Alicycliphilus denitrificans K601: one gene and its partner. The protein of the gene in region 1 interacts with the protein of each later gene in a pairwise test. Links are inferred from orthologs where the notes say so. Each region holds a gene or a part of one and is shown on either strand. Other genes may lie near its edges.

What was found.
Region 2: the proteins of rlmB (region 1) and tsaE interact in binary tests that used the Escherichia coli proteins (3 or more experiments, as listed by UniProt). The link is inferred for Alicycliphilus denitrificans K601 from one-to-one orthologs.

What each region holds. Positions count from the first base shown.
Region 1 is NC_015422.1:2,974,211-2,981,483, forward strand. What follows is about bases 3,077-5,900. They hold rlmB (23S rRNA (guanosine(2251)-2'-O)-methyltransferase RlmB), read right to left. Parts: upstream 4,950-5,900; coding sequence 4,203-4,949; downstream 3,077-4,202. Other genes in these bases: ALIDE2_RS14180 (VOC family protein), read left to right, coding at 3,077-3,225; ALIDE2_RS14185 (VOC family protein), read left to right, coding at 3,348-3,731; ALIDE2_RS14190 (SRPBCC domain-containing protein), read left to right, coding at 3,738-4,196; sstT (serine/threonine transporter SstT), read left to right, coding at 5,092-5,900. Also shown: ALIDE2_RS14150 (SIR2 family NAD-dependent protein deacylase), read right to left, coding at 1-163; ALIDE2_RS14155 (TetR/AcrR family transcriptional regulator), read right to left, coding at 185-850; ALIDE2_RS14160 (DUF1428 domain-containing protein), read left to right, coding at 934-1,287; ALIDE2_RS14165 (GFA family protein), read left to right, coding at 1,332-1,679; ALIDE2_RS14170 (VOC family protein), read left to right, coding at 1,773-2,225; ALIDE2_RS14175 (SRPBCC family protein), read left to right, coding at 2,258-2,704; more of ALIDE2_RS14180, read left to right, coding at 2,740-3,076; more of sstT, read left to right, coding at 5,901-6,303; ALIDE2_RS14205 (ABC transporter ATP-binding protein), read right to left, coding at 6,337-7,059; ALIDE2_RS14210 (arylesterase), read left to right, coding at 7,084-7,273. UniProt on the Escherichia coli protein: Specifically methylates the ribose of guanosine 2251 in 23S rRNA.
Region 2 is NC_015422.1:4,204,000-4,211,422, forward strand. Bases 2,580-5,553 are described here. They hold tsaE (tRNA (adenosine(37)-N6)-threonylcarbamoyltransferase complex ATPase subunit type 1 TsaE), read right to left. Parts: upstream 4,335-5,553; coding sequence 3,825-4,334; downstream 2,580-3,824. Other genes in these bases: ALIDE2_RS20015 (N-acetylmuramoyl-L-alanine amidase), read right to left, coding at 2,580-3,828; queG (tRNA epoxyqueuosine(34) reductase QueG), read left to right, coding at 4,317-5,399; ALIDE2_RS20030 (AEC family transporter), read right to left, coding at 5,458-5,553. In the rest of the region: xdhB (xanthine dehydrogenase molybdopterin binding subunit), read right to left, coding at 1-283; xdhA (xanthine dehydrogenase small subunit), read right to left, coding at 293-1,852; ALIDE2_RS20010 (cupin domain-containing protein), read right to left, coding at 2,062-2,397; more of ALIDE2_RS20015, read right to left, coding at 2,422-2,579; more of ALIDE2_RS20030, read right to left, coding at 5,554-6,375; ALIDE2_RS20035 (tripartite tricarboxylate transporter substrate binding protein BugE), read left to right, coding at 6,568-7,423. UniProt on the Escherichia coli protein: Required for the formation of a threonylcarbamoyl group on adenosine at position 37 (t(6)A37) in tRNAs that read codons beginning with adenine.

The DNA of each region.
Region 1 (7,273 bases):
GGTCCTCGGGCCGAAAGCGCGCCCACAGGCCGGTCTGCGCATCGCGGAACGTGGGCACGCCCGACTCGGCGCTGACGCCGGCGCCGGTCAGCACCGCGACGCGGCGCGCGTCCCGCAGCCAGGCGCGGGCCTCGTCGAGGGCGGTTGAGGGGTTATCGCGCATGTCGGTTCATCGTGCCGAAGCTCACACCTTTTCAGCCAGCAGGCCCTGCTCGACCATCGCGACCAGCCGCTCGGCCAGCGCCTGGCATCCGGCCTCGTCCAGGCCGCGCAGGGGGCCGTCGAGCACCAGCATCGCCATCCCGTGCACGGCGGACCAGGCCAGGAACTCGGCCCCCGGCCGGCGCACGGGCGGCAGCAGGCCGGCATCGACCATGCCGTCGAGCGTGTGGCACAGCAACTCGAACGGGTCCATGCCGCTGGCGCCGCGCGCCGCGCCGTCATGCGGGGCGCGTTCGTTCACGTCGAAGGGCCGCGCCGCGAATGCGGTGCGAAACAGGCCAGGCTCCCGCCGCGCAAAGCGCAAATAGCCCAGGCCCACGCCGCAGAACGCCGCGCGCGCGCGCCGGCGCGGATCGCGCATGCGCCGGGTTGCATCGATCTCGGCCTCGATCGCGCGCGCCAATTCGGAAAGCGCTACCGCGCGCACTGCCTCCAGCAAGACCTGGTGGCTCTGGAAATGCCGGTACGCCGCATTGGGCACCACGCCGGCGCGCCGCGTAGCCTCGCGCAGCACGACGGCACCCGGGCCACCCTCACGCGCCAGCGCAACGCCCGCATCAAGCAATGCGCGCCGCAGGTCACCGTGGCGGTAGGTGCTGCGGACGGGGCTTGAATCCTCGTTCGGCATTCTTACTAGGTTTTACATGGACACGATTCATTTTCGATCGTGATGCGCGTATAAGTGTACACCGTCCACAAAGGAACCGCATCATGAAATCCGACAGCTACGTCGACGGTTTTCTGCTCGCCGTCCCCACCGCCAACAAGGAAGCGTACCGCCGGCTTGCCACCGAGGCAGCGCAGCTCTTCAAGGAACACGGCGCCACCGAGTTCGTGGAGTGCTGGGGCGACGACGTGCCCGAGGGCAAGCTCACGTCCATGCCCATGGCCGTGCAACGCAAGGACGACGAGACCGTGGTGTTCTCATGGGTGGCCTGGCCCTCGCGCGCGGCGCGCAATGCCGGCATGAAGGCTTTCATGGACGACCCTCGCTGCCCCAAGGACATGCCGTTCGACGGCAAGCGCCTGATCTACGGCGGCTTTCGCGTGCTGGTGAGTGCTTAGCCAGGCCGGCCCCTCCGACCCTCACGAATCAACCGGGAGCATCAATGCAATACAAGGCCAGCTGCCACTGCGGGAAAGTGGCAATGGAGTTCGAAGGCGACATCCAGGAAGTGGTGTCCTGCAACTGCTCGATCTGCCAACGCAAGGGCGCGCTACTGTGGTTCATGCCGCGCGGCGAGCTCAAGCTGATCTCGCCGAACGACGCCGCATCGACCTACCAGTTCCACAAGCACGCGATTCGGCACCGCTTCTGCCCGACCTGCGGCATCCATCCCTACGCCGAGGGAGTCGACCCCAAGGGCCGGCCGATGGCGGCCATCAACGTCCGCTGCGTGCACGACATCGATCTGGCCAGCCTGTCCGTCAAGCACTTCGACGGCCGCTCGCTTTGACCGCATGCCAAGGCTTTCGCCGGCGGCCGCACGTGACCGACGGCATTGCGCACCACCCACGCCATTTGCAAGCACCAACGTCAGGAGACACACATGCAGTTCACCCCCTACCTCAATTTCGACGGCAACTGCGCCGAGGCCTTTGCCTTCTACGCCAGGCTGTTTGGCGGCACCATCGTCCACCAGAGCACCTTCGGCGAGATGCCTGCGTCGGAAGGCATGCCAAAGCTGCCCGAATCGGCCAGGAACCGCATCATGCACGTGCACCTGCAGATTGAGGGGCAGTCGCTGATGGGCTCCGACACCATGCCGGCCGTGCCGGGGCAGGACCCTGCCCTGTGCGGCGGCGGCTACCAGCTGCCGCAGGGCTTGTGGGTGTCGATCCAGGCCGCCGATGCGGCCGAGGGGCAGCGCCTGTTCGACGCGCTCGGCAACGGTGGGCAGGTCGTGATGCCGTACGCGGCCACGTTCTGGTCGCCCGGCTTCGGCATGGTGCGCGACCGCTTCGGCACGCCGTGGATGGTGAACGTGACGGCGCAGCATTGATCCCCATGCATCAACCCACCCGAGGAGTCCCCATGTCCGACCGAACCGTCCATCTCCATCGCGTGCTGCGCGCCAGGCCCGAGAAAGTCTACCGTGCCTTCCTGGAGGCCGACGCCATGGCCAAATGGCTCCCGCCCCATGGCTTCACCTGCAAGGTGCATCACTTGGAAGCCCGCGCCGGGGGCACGTTCCGCATGTCGTTCCACAACTTCGGCACAGGCCACGGGCACTCGTTCTCGGGCGAGTACCTTGAACTCGTCCCGGACGCGCTCATCCGCTACACGGACCGGTTTGACGATCCGAACCTTCCTGGCGTGCTGGAAGTCACGGTCAGGCTCAAGCCGGTGGTCTGCGGCACGGAACTGAGCATCGCCCAGGCGGGAATCCCGCAGGCCATTCCCCTGGAGATGTGCTACCTGGGCTGGCAGGAGTCCCTCGCCCAGCTGGCCGCGCTCGTGGAGCCGGACATTCCAGACTAAATGTGCGCTGGCTTGCAAGGATGTGGAGAAGCGAAATGATGAAACCCGCGAAGAACACGATTTGCCTTTGGTACGACGGCGGCGCCGAGGAGGCCGCGCGCTTCTACGCCCGGACTTTCCCCGACTCGTCAATCGGCGCGATCCACCACGCCCCGGGCGACTTTCCATCCGGCAAGCAAGGCAATGTATTGACCGTCGAATTCACGGTCATGGGGATCCCCTGCCTCGGGCTCAACGGCGGCCCCGCGTTCAAGCACAGCGAGGCCTTCTCGTTCCAGATCGCGACCTCGGACCAGGCGGAAACCGACCGGTACTGGGATGCGATCGTCGGCAACGGCGGCGAAGAAAGCGTATGCGGCTGGTGCAGGGACAAATGGGGCATTTCCTGGCAGATCACGCCGGTGGCCCTGACCGAGGCAGTCACCGGCCCTGATCGCGCGGCCGCGAAGCGTGCGTTCGACGCCATGATGCAGATGCGCAAGATCGACATCGCCGCCATCGAAGCGGCGCGCCGCGGGTGAGGCGGATACCAGACCGAATGCCCTGCCGGCCACGCGATCACCGTTGACGCCTCCGACAAAGCACCCATCGACCACCACCCGCGTGCCTGATCGATCCACCCCCAGCCACCCAGGAGCCACAAATGAAACCCAATCCCGTCGTCTGGTTCGAAATCTATGTGCAGGACATGGAGCGCGCGCGGCGCTTCTATGAGACGGTATTCCAGTGCACGCTGCAACCGCTGGCGGCGCCCGCCGAGCTGGATGGCGGTCTGCAGATGCTGTCCTTTCCCGGTGACATGAGCACCATGGGCGCAAGCGGAGCACTGGTCAAGATGGAGGGCGCGCCCTCGGACGGCGGCACGCTGGTGTACTTCGCCTGCGACGATTGCGCCGTGGAGCAGGGCCGCGCCGAAGCCGCGGGAGGCCAGGTGTCCAAGCCCAAGTTTTCCATTGCGCCGCACGGGCACATTGCCCTCGTGATCGATACCGAAGGCAATTGCATCGGCCTGCATTCCATGCAGTGAATCGCCATGAGCCCTGCAGCATCCAACGAGATCCGCACGCTCTGCACCACGCGCGTGCTGGCCGCCTCGCCTGCGGCCGTATTCGGCGCCATTGCCGACTGGCGCCTGATCTCGCGCTGGTGGGGGCCGGCCGGCTTCCGCAGCACCTTCCACACGTTCGACTTCCGCCCGGGCGGACGCTGGATCCACACCCTGCACGGACCGGACGGCACCGACTACGCCAACGAATGCCGTTTCACCGAGATCGTGGCGTGCCAGCGCGTCGTGATCGAGCACACCAGCGCGCCCTGGTTCGAGCTGGCGCTCACCTTGGCGCCGCAGGACGGCGGCACCCGCATCGGCTGGCGCCAGACGTTCGCGGACACCGAGACCTGCGCGCGCCTGGCACCTGTCTGCGTGCCCGGCAACGAGCAGAACCTGGACCGGCTGGCCGCCGTGCTAGCCGACCTTGCGGCCAGGCGCTGAGGCCGGTCAGCCGCGCTGGCGCAGCGCCTCGTACAGGCACACGGCGCTGGCCACCGAAACGTTCAGACTCTCCACCGCTCCCTTCATCGGGATGCTTACGAGTTCGTCGCAGGTCTTACGCGTGAGCTGGCGCATGCCCGGTCCCTCGGCGCCCAGCACCAGCGCAACGGGGCCCTTCAGGTCCACCTGGTAGAGCGTCTTGTCGGCGTCGCCGCTGGTGCCGATGACCCAGATGTTGCGTTCCTTGAGCTCACCCAGCGTGCGCGCCAGGTTGGTGACCATGAAGTACGGCATGGTCTCGGCCGCGCCGCTGGCCACCTTGGCCACGGTGGCGCTGATTCCCACGGCATGGTCCTTGGGCGCTATCACGGCGTGCGCGCCCGCTCCGTCGGCCACGCGCAGGCAAGCCCCCAGGTTGTGCGGATCGGTCACGCCGTCGAGCACCAGCAGCAGCGGGTTCGCCACGCCGTCGGCCTCCAGCTGGTCGAGCAGATCGTCCAGCGAATGCAGCTGCGCCACGGCCTGCACGCGCGCGGCCACGCCCTGGTGTCCATGGCTGCCCGCCAGCTTGGCCAGGCGCAGGCCGTCGGCCTCGATCAGGCGCACGCCCGCTTCCTTGGCGCGCGCAAGGAACTGGCGCATGCGTGCGTCGCGGCGCGTGGCCTCGTAATACACCTCGATGATGGACTGCGGCGCCGTCTTCAGGCGCACGCCCACGGCATGGAAGCCGAACAGGATCTTGGGGGAAGACATGGCGGGGATTATCCGGGCTTGCGGGCCGGGCTTTTAGAATCGCGCCCACACCATTCCACGAGCCCCCTGGCCATCCGCCATGGCGCAAGCGTCCGCCCCGCCTATCCCGCGGGCACGCGCGGCTCCCGGTTCCTGTTGCACCATGATCCTCTCTCCCCTGCTGCGCCGTGCGCAGCGCACCAGCCTGGTCTCCCAGATCGCGATCGCGCTGATCCTGGGCGTGGCGCTGGCCGCCGCCTGGCCCGCCGCCACGCCCGCCGTGGCATTTCTGGGCCATCTCTTCATCTCCGCGCTCAAGGCAATCGCCCCGGTGCTGGTGTTCGTGCTGGTGGTAGCCGCCATCGGCAACCACCGCCCGGGCGAGAACACGCACATGCGCCCGATCCTGCTGCTGTACGCCATTGGCACGCTGGCCGCGGCCGCCGTGGGCGTGGCCGCCAGCATGTGGTTTCCGAGCACCCTAGCGCTCAAGGGTGCAGCACAGGCGCAGGCTGCGCCGGGCGCGGTCTCGGAGGTGCTGCTCAACGTGGTGGGCAGCATCGTGGCCAACCCGGTCAAGGCGCTGCAGGATGCCAACTACATCGGCATCCTGGCCTGGGCCGTGGCCCTGGGCGTGGCGCTGCGCCACGCCAGCGAGTCCACGCGCGAGATGCTGCAGGACGGCGCGCAGGCCGTCACGCGGATCATCCAGTGGGTGATCCGCTGCGCGCCGCTGGGCATCCTGGGCCTGGTGGCCACCACCCTCGCCGAGGCGGGCGCGCAGGCACTGTGGGGCTATGCGCAGCTGCTGGCCGTGCTGCTGGGCTGCATGCTGTTCATGGCGCTGGTGGTCAATCCCCTGATCGTGTTCCTGACCATCCGCCGCAACCCCTACCCGCTCGTGCTCACCTGCCTGCGCGAGAGCGGCGTGACGGCCTTCTTCACGCGCAGCTCGGCCGCCAACATCCCCATCAACCTGGCACTGGCCAAGCGCCTGAACCTGAGCGAAGAGACCTACAGCATCGCCATCCCGCTGGGCGCCACGATCAACATGGCGGGCGCCGCCATCACCATCAGCGTGCTGTCGCTGGCGGCCGCCCACACCCTGGACATCCATGTGGACGTGCCCACGGCACTGCTGCTGTGCTTGGTGGCCTCGGTCTGCGCCTGCGGCGCCTCGGGCGTGGCCGGGGGCTCGCTGCTGCTGATCCCGCTGGCCTGCAGCCTGTTCGGCATCGGCAACGACATGGCCATGCAGGTCGTAGGCGTGGGCTTCATCATCGGTGTGCTGCAGGACTCGGCCGAGACGGCGCTCAATTCGTCCACCGACGTGCTGTTCACGGCGGCTGCCTGCATGGCACCCCGGCGCGCCTGAACGAACGGCCCCGATGCCGTTCCTGGCATGCCGCTACACCAGGCGCCCGGCCTCGATGGTGATGCGCCGGTCGCAGCGCGCGGCGATGGCGCGGTCGTGCGTGACCAGCACCAGCGTCGTGCCCTGCTCGCGGTTGAGGGCGAACATCAGCTCCATGATGGTCTCGCCGGTGGCGAAATCCAGGCTGCCCGTGGGCTCGTCGGCCAGCAGCACGGCCGGCTCGACCACGAAGGCGCGCGCCAGCGCCACGCGCTGCTGCTCGCCACCCGAGAGCACCTTGGGATAGTGCGACAGGCGCTGGCCCAGACCCACGCGGCCCAGCATCTCGGTCGCGCGGCGGCGCGCGTCGCGGCTGCCGGCCAGCTCCAGCGGCAGCATCACGTTCTCCAGCGCCGTGAGGTTGCCCAGGAGCTGGAAGCTCTGGAACACGAAGCCCACCTGGCGCGCGCGCAGCGCGGCACGCTCGTCCTCGTCCAGCGCGAACAGGTCCTGCCCCGCCAGCCGCACCGTGCCGCGCGTGGGCGTATCCAGCCCTGCGATGATGGACAGCAGCGTGCTCTTGCCCGACCCCGAGGCGCCGACAATGGCGGCGGTCTCCTGCGGCGCGAGGCGGAAATCGATATCCCGCAAAATCTCCAGCGTGCCCGTGGAGTCGGTGACCGACTTGTACACATGCTCCACCGCGATGATGGGCTCCGGGGGCACGGGCGACTCGGAAGCGGTGGTTGTTGCCGCAGCGGCGAAGGGTTCGGACATGAAAGGTTCTCGACAGTGATGCGTATGTTTCGGCGTGACTTTATCGCGGCCGGCGCCCTGGCCCTGCTCGGCACGGCGCCTGCGCTCGCGCAGCAGAGCCGCAAGGCCGCCGCCAGGGCCCCCGTGATCCTGGTGGTGGGCGACTCGCTCAGCGCCGAATACGGCCTGCCGCGCGGCAGCGGCTGGGTGGCGCTGCTGGAGAAGCGGCTGGCCC
Region 2 (7,423 bases), 1.2 Mb from region 1 along the record:
GCACGGTATCCAGATCCATGCCCAGCAGCCGGCCCGCGGCCACCGGCGCCAGGCCCAGCGCGCAGTGCAGCGTGCCGGCGAGCTCGGGAATGTCGTCGGTATAGGTGGCGCTGCCGGAGACGTGCAGCACCGCCGATTCGTGCGCCTGGCTGATGCCCACGCGCGCGCCCGCCTGGTGCGCGCGCGCCTCGGCGCCGGGGTCCAGGCGTAGCCGCTGGTTGTCCTGGTAGGGCGCGAAGGCGGCGGGGTGGTTCAGCACATGGCCGGGGACGGGTTTGTTCATGATGGCTCCTTACACGCCGTGCGGCAGCACGCTGAACACGCTGGTACGGCCCGCGTCCAGCGGCCCCTGGGGGCGCGTTTCCAGCCACAGGCGCTGCAGCAGGTTCTGCGCCACCTGCAGGCGGTAGGCGCTGCTGGCGCGCATGTCGGTCAGGGGCTGGAAGTCCTGCGCCAGCGCCTGCTGCGCGGCGCGCACGCTGTCCTCGGTCCAGGGCTGGCCGAGCAGCGCGGACTCGGCGCGGGCCGCGCGCTGCACGGTGGCCGCCATGCCGCCATAGGCCAGGCGTACGCTGGCGACGGTCTCGCCATCCAGCGCGATGGCCATGCCCGCGCACAGTGCCGAGATGTCGCAGTCGAAGCGCTTGCTGATCTTGTAGCCGCGCACCTGGCGCGCAAAGGCCGCGAGCGGCACGACGATGGCCTGCACGAACTCGCCCTCCTGCAGCGCGTTCTTCATGTAGTCCAGGTAGAAGTCGGGCAGCGGCAGGCGGCGCACGGCGGCTCCGCGGCGCAGCTCGACCTGCGCGTCCAGCGCCATCAGGATGGGGGCCGAGTCGCCGATGGGCGAGCCGTTGGCCACGTTGCCGCCCATGGTGCCGGCGTGGCGTATGGGCGTGGAGGCGAAGCGCAGCCATACGTCGGTCAGCGCCGGGGCGCGCGCGGCGAGCGCGGCCCAGGCCTGCTCCAGCGTGGCGCCAGCGCCTATCCAGAGCGCGCCGTCTCGCTCCTCCACGGCGCGCAGCTCCCGCACGCCGCCCAGGTAGATCAGGTCGCCCACGTCGCGAAACTGCTTGTTCACCCACAGGCCGATGTCGGTGGAGCCCGCCAGCAGCCGCGCCTGGGGCTGCTCCAGGCGCAGCCGCGCCAGGTCCTCCAGCGTGCGCGGGGCGTGGAAGTGGTCAGTGCGCTCGCTGATCGTGTGGTGGGCGGCGCCGTAGGCCAGGGCGGGTTCCTGCGCCAGGGCTTGCAGCGCCCTGGCCACGGCGGCGCGGTCGAACGCGGCCGCGGGCAGGTCGAACATGCGCTGGCCCGCGTCCAGGATGGGGCGGTAGCCCGTGCAACGGCACAGGTTGCCCGAGAGGTCGTCCGCGAGCTGCTGGCGCGTGGGCCGGGTACCTGCCTGCCGGTGCTGCTCGTAGGTGTTCCACAGCGACATCGCGAAGCCCGGCGTGCAGAAGCCGCACTGCGAGCCGTGGCACTCCACCAGGGCTTGCTGCACCGGGTGCAGGGGCTGGGCCGCGCCGCCGCAGCAGGACTGTGCGGGGGTCATGGCTTGCAGGTCCTCTACCGTGAACAGGGCCTTGCCGTCGAGCGTGGGCAGGAACTGTATGCAGGCGTTGACGCTGGCGAGCTGCAGCTGGCCATTCGCGTCCAGCTCGCCCAGCACCACGGTGCAGGCGCCGCAGTCGCCCTCGTTGCAGCCCTCCTTGGTGCCCGTGCAGCGGACGTCCTCGCGCAGCCAGTCCAGCACCGTGCGCGTGGTGTGCATCCCCTGGATGCTGACCACCGCGCCGCGGTGGTAGAAGCGGATGGGGCGGGCGTCGGCGGAGGAAGGTGTGGCGTGTGTCATGGGACGGTCCAGGCGTGCAGCGGGGCGCAGTGCGCGGTCATTGCTTCTATGGTGCACGCAGGCGGCGCCCCCGAGCATTCCCGCCGCGCAATATTCGATATGCAATGAGTCTTATAAGACCTGGGTTAACCCGCATGAAAACGCCCCGGAACGGGGCGCCGCGGAGCGGGCGGCCGCCATCCAAGGGCCGCCGGGCGCTGCCGCCGGACCTATGCGGCGGGCAGCAGGCAGATCGTCAGCAGCAGGGAGGTGTCCTGCACGGCGGCAAGCGCATGGGGCTGGCCCGCGGCCAGGTACACCAAGTCGCCGGCCTGCATACGCTGGGTGCGGCCATCGACGGTGAGGTCAAGCGCGCCCTCCATGCATTGCAGCGTAATCTCGCACTGTACGCGATGCTCGCGCATGGTGTGGCCGCGCGGCAGCACTAGGCGCACCACCTCCAGCTGGGCGGCCTTGAACAGGGCGGTGGAGACGGTGTCGGTCAGCCGCTCGCCGAGCGGCTCCAGGCGGGTGATTTCTCCCGGGGCGACGTGGGGCAGTGCCATGGCGAGTCCTCCTGAGCCCCATGCCTAGACCGACCGGCTGCGTGCCAGCGGCGGGTTCTTGGCGAAGTAGCGGATGATGCCGCGCATCAGCGCGTCGGCCAGCTGCTCCTGATAGGCGGCCGAGCGCAGCTTGGCCTCCTCCTCGGGGTTGCTGATGAAGGCCGTCTCCACCAGCACGCTGGGGATGTCCGGCGCCTTCAGGACCGCGAAGCCGGCTTGCTCCACGCGCGGCTTGTGCAGCCGGGCCATGCCGCCGATCTCGCCCAGCAGCACGCTGCCGAGCTTGAGGCTATCGTTGATCTGCGCCGTGGTGCTCATGTCCAGCAGCGCGCGCTGCACGTGCCGGTCCTGGCTGCCCACGTTCACGCCGCCGATCAGGTCGGCCTCGTTCTCCTTGTTGGCGAGCCATCGCGCGGCGGAGCTCGACGCCCCGCTCTGGCTCAGCGCGAACACGCTGGCGCCGCGCGCCGACGGGGTGGTGAAGGCATCGGCATGGATGGAAACGAATAGGTCGGCCTGCACGCGCCGCGCCTTCTCCACGCGCGTGCCCAGCGGCACGAAGTAGTCGCCGTCGCGCGTGAGGAAGGCGCGCATGGGGTTGCCGCCCACCTGGGTGGCGTTGATGCGGTCGCGCAGCTGGTGCGCCACCTTGAGCACCACGTCCTTCTCGCGCGTGCCGCCGGGGCCTATGGCGCCGGGGTCCTCGCCGCCATGGCCGGGGTCCAGGGCGACGATGATGAGGCGGTCGGTGGCGCGCGCCGTGGCGGGCGCCGCGCCGCGCGTGCGGGGCGGCGCGGCCGGCGCAGGCGCGTTCCCCGGCGCGGGCGGCGTTGGCATGCCCGGCTTGAGGCTGTGCTGCGCGATCAGCTCGTCCAGCGGGTCCGGGGCGGGCGCCTTGGCAATGTCCGGCGCGGCCGGCTGCGGGGCGCCGGCGGAAGATCCGGCGTCGCGCAGGCGCTCGGCGATCAGGGCCTCCAGCGGATCGGGCGGCACTGCGGGGTAGAGGTCGAACACCAGCCGGTGCTGGTAGGCGGCGACGGGCTGCAGCGTGAACACCTGGGGACGCGCCGCCTGCTTGAGATCCACCACCAGGCGCACCACGCCGGGCGCGTACTGGCCCACGCGGATGCCGGCGATGTTGGGGTCGTCGGGCCGCACCTTGGCCACCAGTTCGCGCAGCGAGGGGTCAAGGTCCAGTCCCTCGATGTCCACCGCCAGGCGCGGCGGCGTGGGCACGAAGAACTGCTTGGCGACGAGCTGGCGGTCGGATTCGATGGTCACGCGCGAATACTCGGGCGCGGGCCACACGCGCACAGCCACGATGGTGGCGCCGCGTGCGATCTGCTGCCGGCCCAGCAGCAGTACCAGGCTGCCCGCCTGCAGCAGCGTGCGGCGGGTGTGGAGCGGGTGGGGGAGGGGCGCGTCGCTCATGGGGTGTCGAGTCCTTGCAGTATGGCGCTGCCCAGGGGCGTGTGCGCCTGCAGAGTCACATGCCGGGCCAGATCATCCTCTGCTTCAATGTAAAGAGCAATATCCGCTGGCGGAGCAAGGGAACCGGCATTGTCCGGCCATTCGGCCAACTTCAGGCCGGGGCTGGCGAAGATGTCGCGAAAGCCGGCGTCCTCCCACTCGCGCGGGTCGTGGAAGCGGTAGAAGTCGAAATGCCATATGAACAGCCCTGGCGCCTGGTGCGGTTCGACCACGGCATAGGTCGGGCTTTTGATGCGCCCGGCCACGCCCAGGGCGCGCAGCAGGTGGCGCACCAGGGTGGTCTTGCCCGCACCCAGGTCGCCGTGCAGGGCAATGAAGGCGTTGGCCAGGCCCGGCTGCGCGGCCAGCCGCGCGGCGAAGCGCGCCGTGTCGTCCTCGTCCTGCCAGCGCAGCGACAGGCGGCGGGGCGTTTCTACAATCGGGTGTTGATGGTGTGCAGCAGTCAACTCGTTCCTCGGATCCAGGGCTGGGCGCGCGAGCTGGGATTCTCCCAAATCGGCGTGGCCGGCGTGGACCTGTCCGCCGCCGAGCCTGGATTGATGCAATGGCTTGCCGAAGGTTTCCATGGCGAGATGCATTACATGGCCGCCCATGGCCTCAGGCGCGCGCGCCCGGCCGAGCTGGTGCCGGGCACGGTGAGCGTGATCACCGCGCGCATGGACTACCTGCCGCGCACCACGCCCGAAGGCTGGCAGGCCGTGGAGTTCGAGCGGCTGCGGCGCCCGCAGGAGGCCATCGTCTCCGTCTATGCCCGGGGGCGCGATTACCACAAGGTGCTGCGCGCGCGCCTGCAGAAGCTCAGCGACCGCATCGCCGAGGCCGTGGGCCCGTTCGGTCACCGCGTGTTCACCGACTCGGCCCCCGTGCTGGAGGCCGAGCTGGCGCGCCGCAGCGGCCAGGGCTGGCGCGGCAAGCACACGCTGGTGCTCTCGCGCGAGGCGGGCTCCATGTTCTTCCTCGGCGAGATCTACCTGGACATGGCGCTCGCGCCCACGGAGCCCGTCACCGCGCACTGCGGCAGCTGCCAGGCCTGCATGGACGTGTGCCCCACGCAGGCCATCGTGGCGCCGCACCGCGTGGACGCGCGCCGCTGTATCTCCTACCTGACCATCGAGCACGCGGGGCCCATCCCCCCGGCGCTGCGCCCCCTCATGGGCAACCGCATCTATGGCTGCGACGACTGCCAGCTGATCTGCCCCTGGAACAAGTTCGCCCAGCCCAGCAGCCTGCCCGACTTCGACGCGCGCGCTCCCCTGGAGGGGCAGCAGCTGGCGCAGCTGTTCGCATGGGACGAGGCCATGTTCCTGCGCATGACCGAGGGCGGGCCCATACGCCGCATAGGGCACGAGCGCTGGCTGCGCAACATCGCCGTAGCGCTGGGCAATGCGCTGCGCGCCACGCGCGATGCCGGCGAGGCCGGTGCCCTGCGCGCCGCGCTGGCAACGCGCGCCAACGACGCGAGCGCCCTGGTGCGCGAGCACGTGGCCTGGGCGCTGGCGCAAGGAATTTGAAAGAAAATTGGCTCTAGCGCCCGTGTATCAGGCGTAAGCAGCTATCAATAGGGTAGCATCAGCGCAGCATGCCGAGCGCGAACGTCAGGCTCGCCACCCCCAGCACGGTGGACAGCGTCACCAGCCCCGCCACGTAGGCGCCGTTGTAGCCCATGCGCGCCGCCAGCACGTAGCAGCTGGAGGCCGTGGAGACGGCGCAAAAGGCCATCAGCACGGTGGTCTGCGTGGCGTCGAGCCGCAGCAGCCGCGCAAAGGCCCAGGCGATCAGGGGCTGGGCCAGGTGGCGTATGAACAGCACCGACGCCGACAGCAGCTTGCTGCGCGTGAGCAGGCCGAACTGCATGCCCGCGCCCGCGGCCATGAGCCCCAGGGCCAGCGAGGCGGCGCCTATGCGGCTGACCGAGGGCTCCAGCCACGGCGGTATGCGAAAGCCCAGCAGATTGGCCACCAGGCCCGTGACCGTGGCGATGATCAGCGGGTTGCGCAGCAGCTCGCGCACGAAGCCCTGCTGGCTGCCGCGCGCCATGGGCCACACGGCCGCCACGTTCAGCACGGGTACGCACACGCCGATGAGCACGGCCACCATCAGCAGGCCCTGGGCGCCGGCCAGGCGGTCGGCCAGGGCCAGCACGATGAAGGAGTTGAAGCGGAACGCCACCTGGGCCGCCGCCGCGTGGTCGCGCCGGTCGATGTGCCGGCCCAGCCAGGGCAGGTGCGGCAGGCTGTAGGCCAGCGCCACGCCGCACAGGCCGGTGCCCAGGCCCGCGGCGACCAGGCTCGCGGCCTCGCCCACGTCGATGGGGCTCTTGACGATGGACTGGAATAGCAGCACTGGGAACAGCAGGTAGTACACCAGGCTTTCCACCGGCTGCCAGACGCTGCGGTTCAGGGGCGTGTAGCGGCAGATCAGGTAGCCGCACAGGATCAGGGAGAAGTCGGGGAAAAGGAGCTGCGCGTAATTCACGGCGCGCAGCATACCGTGACGACGCGTGTCGCGCAGGCGACGCGGCGGCACGCGGCCATGGGGCGTCCGGGCGGAAAAACGCGGGAAATCACTGGCAGATCGGGGTGCCGGAAGGGCCCACTCGGGCGCCCGGGTGCCTTAGGATCGCCGCCTACCCCTTTCTGGCATTTTTTACCCAACACGATTGGGATGAGGAGATCTCACATGCAACGACGCAACTGCCTGGCCCTGGCCCTGCTGGCGGCGACGGCCGGCACGGCCTTCGCGCAGGCCTACCCCAACAAGCCCGTCAAGCTGCTGGTGCCGTTTGCCGCCGGCGGCACGACGGACATCATCGCGCGGGTCATCGCCGACCCGCTGTCGCGCGCGCTGGGGCAGTCGGTAGTGGTCGAGAACCGCGGCGGCGGCGGCGGCATCATCGGCGCGCAGGAAACCGCGCGCGCCACGCCCGACGGCTACAACCTGGGCATCGCCACCGTGTCCACCACGGCCGCCAACCCGGCCATCAACACCAAGGTGCCGTACAACCCGCTGACGGACTTCACCCCCATCATCAACATCGCGGCCACGCCCAACATCATCGCGGTGCATCCGAGCTTCCCGGCCAAGGACTACAAGTCCTTCCTGGCGGAACTCCAGAAGAACCCGGGCAAGTATTCGTACGCCTCGTCGGGCACGGGCGGCATCGGCCACCTGCTGATGGAGCTCTACAAGAGCCTCTCCAACACCTTCGTCACGCACATCCCCTACCGCGGCGCGGGCCCGGCCCTCAACGACACGGTGGCCGGCCAGGTGCCCATCATCTTCGACAACCTGCCCTCGGCGCTGCCGTTCATCAAGAGCGGTAAGCTCGTGCCCATCGTGGTGTCCGCGCCGCAGCGCGTGGCGGCCCTGCCCAACGTGCCCACCTTCAAGGAGGTGGGCCTGGAGCCCGTCAATCGCATGGCCTACTACGGCATCCTGGGCCCCAAGGGCCTGCCCAAGGACGTGGTGGACAAGATCAGCGCCGGCACCAAGAAGGCCCTGGAAGACCCCGCCGTGCGCAAGCGCATCGAGGACA